One region of the Fervidobacterium gondwanense DSM 13020 genome, then DNA from elsewhere that is predicted to be linked to it. Evidence: predicted binding sites of a transcription regulator. Region 1 holds the regulator's gene; the other holds the start of a gene.
The links. The regulator HrcA, encoded in region 1, represses chaperone genes, less so after heat shock. The targets are predictions, from matches to a motif close to ATTAGCACTCNNANNNTNNGAGTGCTAAT.

Region 1 (4,615 bases):
CCCATCTGTGAACGAGTTTGAAGAACCGACAGAGAGAATCAATTTTTGTGCTTCAACATAGCCACCTGAATACGCTCTATCCCATCTTATACCGCCAAAGCTCCTGTCCCATAGAATCTTTCCATCTCTTGACAAGCTCACAATCCAGTAGTCGTGTTCGCCAAAATTTTGCGACACATCTCCGCCTTTTGCGTAATTATCACCTACGATGACGTATCCGTTCTCTGTTTTCAGAACTTTGTATGCTCTATCCCAGTCAGGTCCTCCGTAAACTTTGTACCAAAGGATTTTTCCTTGTTCATTGTATTTTATAAGCAGAGCATCGTACCTGCCACGGACTCCGAAACTTTTTGAAGAAGAAACCCCTACGACTATGTAACCGTCGCTCTCCTTAATAACATCATATGCAAATTCGTCTCCATCGTTTCCAAAAAACGTTTTTGAAATTATATTGCCATCTTTATCCAACTTTGCTAAAAAGATCTGGTATTTTTCCTTCTCGTTTGTCAGTACATCACCTACAACTAAATACTCGTCGTTGACTTTCAAAACCTTCGTTATTCGTGTTTCTTGCCCAAAGTCAAGAAAGATTTCTTTCTCCTCATTTACATTTTCGTTATTCGTTTTATCAGCTTGCTTCAGAAAAGAAAAAAGTTTCATTGTGTTATTTTCAGAGTTTATAATTGTGGAAAAACCAATGAAGAATAAACCTATCACTAATATCAAGAAAATAGCAGAAAAAAGCTTGAAACTATTGGATCCATTTCTGCTGTTCTTTCTACTGTTTGGAAGTCTTCTATACATTTTTTTGTGAGCATTTTCTAATTTGTTCCTGTCAAGTCTCAAACCTTAATACCCCTTTCTTTTGCTATTTCTTTCAAAAGTTCCCTTTCTTTACCTGATACCTTCTTTGGTATCGAAACTTTAAATTCTGCAACCAAGTTCCCGCGTCTACCTGTCCTTGTATTTGGAATTCCCTTGCCTTTGATAACAACTCTATCATTTGGCTGTGTGCCGGCAGGTATTTCTACCTCGATTTTCTCTTTATTCGGAAGTTCAACGAACGCTGTTCCTCCAAGAATTGCTGTTACGTAATCTATTGGCACAGTTACTATTATATCATCACCCTCGCGTTTGTAATCACTTGTTTGTCTGACTCTGATATGCACATACAAATCCCCGTATTCACCACCATAACTGCCGGCGTTTCCTTTCCGAGGAATTCGCAATACGCTTCCATCTTCGACTCCTGATGGTATATTTACCACAGCAGTGGTTCGCTTCTTTATCCTTCCACTGCCGCGACAGACATGGCATGTTTCTCCGGGAATCGAACCTGTACCACCACAAGCGTCACAAGTGTGCTGGTTAATAAATACTCCAAATGGGGTGCGTTTTTCTTCTCTTACAACGCCAGTACCGTGACATTTTGAACAGGTTACCCACTTACTGCCAGGTTCAACACCTTCGCCATGACAGTTCTCGCAAGCATCATATCTATCGTATTCAATTGTTGCATCCTTTCCAGTGAATATATCTGCATCTGTTATAACTAACTCAACATTTATATCTTCACCTCTTCGAGAGCTTCTGCGTGTTCCTCTCTGGGACGATTGAGAAGCTGTTGAAGTTCTCTGCCCTCCAAAGAATATGTTGAATATATCATCGAAATCTCTGAAAATGTCTTCAAATCCGAAACCAAAACCACCAGTGCCGAAATTTGTCCCATTCGGTTCGTATACATAACCGCCTTCACCTACGTAACCAAACTTATCGTACATTGCTCTTTTTTGCGGGTCGCTGAGCACTTCGTAAGCTTCTTGAATCTCTTTAAACTTCTGTTCCGCTTGCTTCTTTTTGTCTCCGGCGTGCCTATCTGGATGCCATTCTTTGACAAGCTTCTTGTAAGCGGCTTTAATTTCATCGTCAGAGGCATTTTTTGGAATACCAAGTATCTCGTAATAATCCTTTTTAGCTGGCATTATGCCTCACCTCTATTTTCCGCACTGCTTTCAGAGCTTTTACCTTCACTGTTGTCTTTGTTACTGTTTGTGTTCTCAGTATTTTCTGCAGGTTCTTTTTTCTTTCTTGGCTTGACTGCAACCTTTACTTTCGCAGGTTTAATAACCTGACCGTTGAAGGTATAACCATCTTCTATAACTTCGGTGATCGTGTATTCTTCCAAGTCTTCTCTTTCTTCCCTTTCGAATGCTTCGTGATTGAACGGGTCAAACTTGCCAGTTGCATCAATTTGTTTTAACCCCTCATTTTCAAGTGTTCTGACAAATTTCTCGTATATCTTTTCCACTCCAGTTTTGAATTCCTCGAGGTTGTTTGATAGCTCAAAATGTTTAAAAGCTCGTTTGAAATCGTCTAAGAGAGGTATCATCGCTCTCATAATCCTTAAAGAGGTAGCTCTGCTCGCATCTCTTATCTGCCTGTCGGCGTCTAACTTGTAATTTTCGAATGTTGCTTTTATAACCCGAGCCGCGTTTTGGATTTCTTTCAACTGCGCTTCGAGCTCGGAGATCTTTTCTTTTAACTCCTTGTTTTCCTTTTCAAGATTCGAAACTTCCTCTTTATTTTCAGTCAAATTATCTGTGTTATCTGAAGCAATTTTCCTTTCCTTCTCTTCTAAATTTTCCAGTTTTCTTTCCTTTTCCATATTTTTCCCTCCTCAGTTCATCTTTTATATATTTTATTAGTTTACGCATTTAACACATTTCACACATTTCTCGAGACTATTGTGAAGTATTCAGTCAATCTATTGAGCATGAATTCAAAGCTTTCGAACACATGATCATATCGGCTGAACTTATCAAATAAGACGGCGATTCGTCCTATTGGGTTGTTTTCCGCATAGAATGGTCCTATAATGACTGAGAAGTCATCCAAGAAACGCAAACCATGTTCTTTACCCACATAGACATCATTCTTGAGTTCTAAGAGGTCTTTGTAGAAAACATCGGTTGATACATAAGCAAGTATATTCTGCAGTTTTCGTAAATTAATCCTGTCGTTTGTTAAAAGGTTTGAAAGTCCTTCGGTGATATAATCCTCGTAGCTTTCCATCGATAAGCGTTCAGTTATCTCCAAGAATCCCTTGCTCATATTACTTATTTCAAAGCCGTTTATGCTATTGAGATTGTTTAACTTCGAGAAGATGTCTTTCAATTTCGTTCTGAATTCGTTAAGTGTTAGACCTTGAATCAGCTTGTTCAGGACTTCCTCAATGTGTGTTATCTCTTCGCCGCTATCGATTTCTGCATGTTGGAGAGGTATAGAAGAACTCAGACCAAGCGAAGTTACGACATTTGCAATAGAAAAGTTTCTGCTAACAGGTGTTATCACAATTCTTTTGATCCTAAGATTCAACGGACTTGGCTTCTCTATAACTACCATGCCTTTTGTTGATGAACTCAGCAATTTGGCTGCCCCAGTTAGCACTTTTTCCATATCGCCCATTGGGAAATTCGCAACTGTCTCAACGTGGGTGCTCTTTGACTTTATCTCATCTCTTATTTTTCTGAGTTCGTTAACGTAAAATCTCAAACCTTTATCGGTAGGTACCCTACCCGCCGATGTGTGTGGCTGATATATGTAACCAGCCTTCATCAACCTGTTCATGTCATTTCTGACAGTTGCGCCTGACCTTTCAAGTGCAGCGTTTTCTAAGACTCTCTTCGAACTTACTGGAGCTTTCGTGTTTATGTACTCTTGTACAATACAGTACAGCACTTTTTTCTGCCTTTCGGTGATGTCCATTCTATCACCTCCGGATATTACGAAATCGATAAAAGTATATCCTGTGAATTGTCAAACAAATTAGCAATCATATGTTTTGTCTGCTAAAATATTACCATAAATGTGTACTATTGTCAATTCTTTAGCTTTTGAGAAGTCCGAACATTCCTATCTTTTCAAGCTCAGGATTATGGTTTAAAATATTGTTGTGAACATGGTACGCTTTGCGAACCATTGATGTTCCATGAGAATTTTCGTGAATTCCTGTGAAAGGGGAATAATAATGGGGAAGAATGGAAACTGGAGAGTTTATCTTGCTGGAGTTACCGTTTCGCTGATATTTGGACTTTCTTTTTTGTTCACAAAGGCTGGCATTGAGTACGTGGGGATTTACACGTTTTTGTCTTATAGGTTTGGTATAGCAACCGCTGCTATTCTGTTGCTAAGTTTTCTGAAAGTTGTCCGTATAAGTAGGAAGCCTTACTGGAAGCTGTGGAAAGTTGTTATTTTCCAGCCTATAATGTATTTTATTTTTGAAACGAATGGTTTGAGGTACGCAACTTCTTCAGAGGCTGGTATGATAATAGCGATGATACCCATTGTTATTGCTTTTCTCAGTCCATTCATGCTTAAGGAAAAGCTACACTGGTTTCAGGTTTTGTTTGCATTCACAAGCTTCTTGGGCGTCTCTCTAATAGTTGGAGGCGGCGGATTTGAAAAAGGAGCTTTCATAGGAAAGGTGTTAGTTCTGTGTGCCGTCTTTTCTGCAGCACTTTATAATATTTTCTCGCGGAAGTTATCAGCGCTCTTCGAACCTATGGAAATAACATTCACAATGATGCTGACAGGTTTTTTGTTTTTCACAACCATG
Region 2 (4,615 bases), on a different contig from region 1:
TATTTAATTGCAGATTCGACAACTTCTCTATCCTTTGAAAAGAACCACACAAGCGGTTTGAAAAATACAATTAAAATTGTCGAAGCAATTACCGCAACTAATGCCTTAAAAATAAGGGTTTGTTCTATTATTCTTGAAGTTAAGCGTTTGTCACCCGAACCATAAGATTGTGATATCAACGATACCGAAGATGTGCCTATTATCTCGTTAAGAATCTCAACGAGCCAAAAGATTGTAGAAAAGATAACAATGCCTGCAATCGCTTTGTATGATATCTTGCCTATCCAGAACATATCTACCAAGTCGTATAGCGATTGTATTGAAAACCCAATCATCGTCGGGACAGAAAGTTTAAATAGATTCTTGGAAATGTTTCGAAAATCACTTTCTAAATTTATCATTCTCACCCTCCACTCGTCTGTGTACCTTGTCTGTGCACATAGTGCACCAGTTAACTTTCCCTTATATGTTTGTACATTCTTATCATAACATAAGCGTTTACAAAATAAAAAACGGAGCTAACTGCAAAGATTAACGTGTAACCAGAATTAAAGCGCGTGAAATAAGCGAAGAGCTCTGCAGAAAAAGCTCGAGAGACGTTGTTGAAAAAGACGTTCATGCCGTTTATCGATGATAAATACACTACATCGATACTCGAGAAAACCGTAGCAGTTAACAAAGGACTGACCATGTTCATAACCGCAAAGCGGAGTATGTACACCGAAGTGAACGTGATAGGTTCTCTTACAAAACTCAGCATAACTATCAAGATAGGCACGACAACGTATGAGAAGATCAGTACATTCATATCGCCAAATTTCTTGCCAAGCTTGTGTGAAAACATCGCTCCTAAGCTCGTTGCCAACTGCGCACTTGCGAGGATAGAACCGATTATCGCAGGTTTCATGTGGAATATATCATAGAAGATAACGTTTCCAAAGCTAACGAACAATCCTGCACCGAAACCAACGCTTATAGTTGACAGGAAATAATAAACTACTATCTTTCTCATTCTGTAATCCATGTTTCTTACAATGGAGAAAAATCTTAAGATACCCTCATTTGATTCTCTCTTTACCATCAATTCAGAAGCTTTCATTTTGAGAATTGGATATATCGCTATGAGCCTTGATAGACTCGAAACTATCAGAACAGGTCTCAAGCCAAACAGGTCGCCAAACACACCACCAAAAACATTTCCAAGAACACCGGTGAACATCCCAATACCGAAATTCATTCCAAGGTGCTTTGAACGATTACGCGCGTCTGTTTTAAGTATCAGCAAAGTTGAGAGTATTACACTTGTTGCAGACGAAAAGCCACCGAAGAGCAATGACATAATCGCGAGTTGGTGGACAGAAGTAACGAGTATTCTATATGTTCCAAAAAATACACTGAGCAAATGAGTGAACACCATTAGTTGCTTCTTATCAAATCTATCTGCAAGCAAGCCAAATATCAATCCAAAAAAAGCGATTCCCCACAGTGAAAACGAAGTTATCCTACCAACAGCACTTGTGGAAAGTCCAGATGAGCGCAGTAAAAGATTGAATATTGTTCCATATATACCCTGGGCAAGTCCATCGATGAATGTAAAAAGTGTTACGAGATAGGGAATTGGCATCAATTAACCCTCCAATAAGGTGCTTGACCTGTTTCGAAAACTGTTAGCATGACGAAGTGTTTCAAGTATATTCTACCATCCGGCAGCAGACAATTCAACTTCAATATAAGAATCCACCATTGTTTTATTTGTGTATTCTTCGAGAAGAAATGTGCGGAGATTTAATTAGCACTCTTGACATATGAGTGCTAATCTGGTAAAATTGTCCCGGAATGGAAATAAGAAAAAGGATTAAGAAAGGGGTGGTCATGATGATGTTTAACACGGAAGACTTCACCGAAAACGCTCAGGAGATTTTGCAGTCCGTTTCCGATGTTTTAAACAGATACAGGCAAAATCAGATGGCGCCCGAGCACATATTGTTGACTATGTTAGAAAACACAAAAAATGCAGCTTATGATATTCTAAGCCATCTGAATGTAGATATTGATGCACTCCGCAGTGATGTCGAACGCGCTATTAGTTCAAAAGGCTCATACTACTATTCTTCAGGTGGAACAGGTCAGGTTTTCATAGCACCAGACACTACGAAGGTAATCAACGAAGCTAAACGTGAAGCGAAACGCATGGGTGACGAAAAGGTAGGTACGGATCACCTGTTGCTGGCGATGACGATTGTTCCAGAAACTACAACTTACAGGTTACTTACAAGATATGGCGTAACTCAAGACAAGCTTTACAGCGCCATCAAAGAGTTGAGGATGAAGAGAACGTATTCTGAAGAGGAAAATATAGACGTACTTGCAAAATTTACAGAAAACCTTACAGAGATGGCAAGGAACGGTCAATTGATGCCGGTTGTCGGTCGAGAGAACGAAGTTAATAGGATGATAGAGATTCTTGGCAGGAAGATCAAAAACAATCCAGTACTCATTGGTGATCCTGGTGTTGGGAAGACTGCGATTGTTGAAGGGCTCGCACAGAGAATTGTAAAGAATGAAGTTCCTGATTTCCTTAAGAACAAGACAGTCTTAAAACTTGACCTCGCAAGACTCGTTGCAGGAACGAAATTCAGGGGTGAGTTTGAAGAAAGGTTGAAGAAGCTGATAGATGTTCTCAAGAAACGAACAGATATAATACTGTTCATAGATGAGCTACATACTGTCGTTGGCGCAGGTGCTGCGGAAGGTGCACTTGACGCGGGAAATATTTTGAAGCCGGAATTGGCGAGAGGAACTCTAAGAGTTATTGGTGCTACAACCGTTGAGGAATACCGAAAACATGTAGAGAAAGACAAGGCCCTTGCAAGAAGGTTCCAAGTTATATTCGTACCAGAGCCAAGCGTTGAAGAGACAATTGAAATTTTGAAAGGATTGAAGCCGAAGTTTGAAGAATTCCACGGTGTTAAAATAACTGATAAGTCTATTGAGGCAGCTGCGAAGTTGTCTTCAAAGTACATTACTGATAGATTTCTGCCTGACAAGGCGGTTGACTTGGTTGATGAAGCTGCTGCAAGAGCGAAGATTGACGGTAAGGCAGAAATATTGGAAGAAGATATTGCAAGGATTGTGGAACGTTGGACAGGCATACCTGTTGGCAAGCTAATGGGTGATGAAAAGGAGAAGATTAAAAACTTAGAAAAGTTTATACACGAGAAATTTGTTGACCAGAAAGAAGCAGTTAGGCTTGTTTCTAACGCAATTAAGATGGCAAGAGCAGGTATAAGGAATCCTAAGCGTCCACTTGGCGTGTTCCTCTTCTTAGGTCCGACTGGTGTTGGGAAAACTGAACTTGCAAAGCGATTGGCTGATGTAATCTTCGGAAGTGAAAAGGCACTCATAAGGATAGATATGAGCGAGTACATGGAGAAGCATTCAGTTGCAAGGTTGATAGGTGCGCCTCCGGGATACGTTGGTTACGAAGAAGGTGGGCAACTTACCGAACAGGTTAGGAGAAGACCGTACAGCGTTGTACTATTCGATGAAATAGAAAAGGCTCATCATGAAGTTTTCAACGTCTTATTGCAACTTTTCGATGATGGAAGGCTTACAGATGGAAAGGGTACAACTGTGGACTTTAGAAACACGATAATAATCATGACGAGCAACATCGGTTCAGACGTAATTATCCAGGATATCGAAGATGGCTTGGAAGATGCTATTCCAAGGCATATGGAAGAAGAGATGCGCAGGTACTTCAGACCCGAACTCATCAACAGAATAGACGCAGCGGTTGTATTTAAACCTTTGAAGAAGGAACATATAAAACAAATAATCTCCATCTACTTGAAGGAACTAAACGAAAGACTTGCTGATAGAAAGATTACAGTTGAACTTGATCAAAACGTAATGGAATATTTAGCAACAGAAGGATACGTTCCTACGATGGGTGCAAGACCATTGAGAAGGTTGTTTGAAAACACTATAGAATTCAAATTAGCAGAACTTATCATAGATGAAAAGGTCAAAGAAGGAAACAAGGTGCTCTTCTCGATGAAAGATGAAGGGTTAAGCTGGGAAATACTCTAAAGCAGAATACATGTATCAGTTTTGGCATCTGCAAGTACTCTTGCAGATCCCGTGATTTCTTAATAGTATTCGTAGTTCCATTCATAGTTAGTGTTGGCGAAGTGTTTCAAAAAAAGACAAGATAGGCACTCTTGGATTTTGCCAGTTGAATTTTGCTTGAAGCTGTTGACAGAACAACGGTTATATGATAGAATGTATCTCGCAACGGGGCGACGTAGCCAAGGGGTCTAAGGCGGAGGTCTGCAAAATCTCTATTCGAGGGTTCAAATCCCTCCGTCGCCTCCAAGAGAGTGGGCTCGTAGCTCAGTTGGTAGAGCATCCGGCTCATAACCGGACGGTCGGGGGTTCGATCCCTCCCGAGCCCACCAGAAAGATACCGCGGGCGTTATGCCCGTATTTGTTTTATGCTCAATAATCCCGCTCTGCTAAAAGAAGGCAGGGCCGCATAGACCGAGGGAGGAGGTGCTTTATGAGGATTTACGAAACGATGTTCATCATCAAACCAGATTTGTCAGAGGAAGAA

Region 2: the regulator HrcA is predicted to act here: its motif matches at 1,789-1,817, upstream of BUA11_RS02665 (ATP-dependent Clp protease ATP-binding subunit).

Annotation. Positions count from the first base shown of each region.
Region 1 is NZ_FRDJ01000006.1:57,981-62,595, reverse strand. Features, by position in the region: gene BUA11_RS06340 (hypothetical protein) at 1-846, opposite strand, end outside; gene dnaJ (molecular chaperone DnaJ) at 843-1,985, opposite strand; gene BUA11_RS06330 (nucleotide exchange factor GrpE) at 1,982-2,665, opposite strand; gene hrcA (heat-inducible transcriptional repressor HrcA) at 2,725-3,765, opposite strand; gene BUA11_RS06320 (DMT family transporter) at 4,028-4,615, shown strand, end outside.
Region 2 is NZ_FRDJ01000002.1:108,905-113,519, forward strand. Features, by position in the region: gene BUA11_RS02655 (MATE family efflux transporter) at 1-401, opposite strand, end outside; gene BUA11_RS02660 (MFS transporter) at 452-1,624, opposite strand; gene BUA11_RS02665 (ATP-dependent Clp protease ATP-binding subunit) at 1,879-4,092, shown strand; tRNA gene BUA11_RS02670 (tRNA-Cys) at 4,301-4,377, shown strand; tRNA gene BUA11_RS02675 (tRNA-Met) at 4,385-4,460, shown strand; gene rpsF (30S ribosomal protein S6) at 4,562-4,615, shown strand, end outside.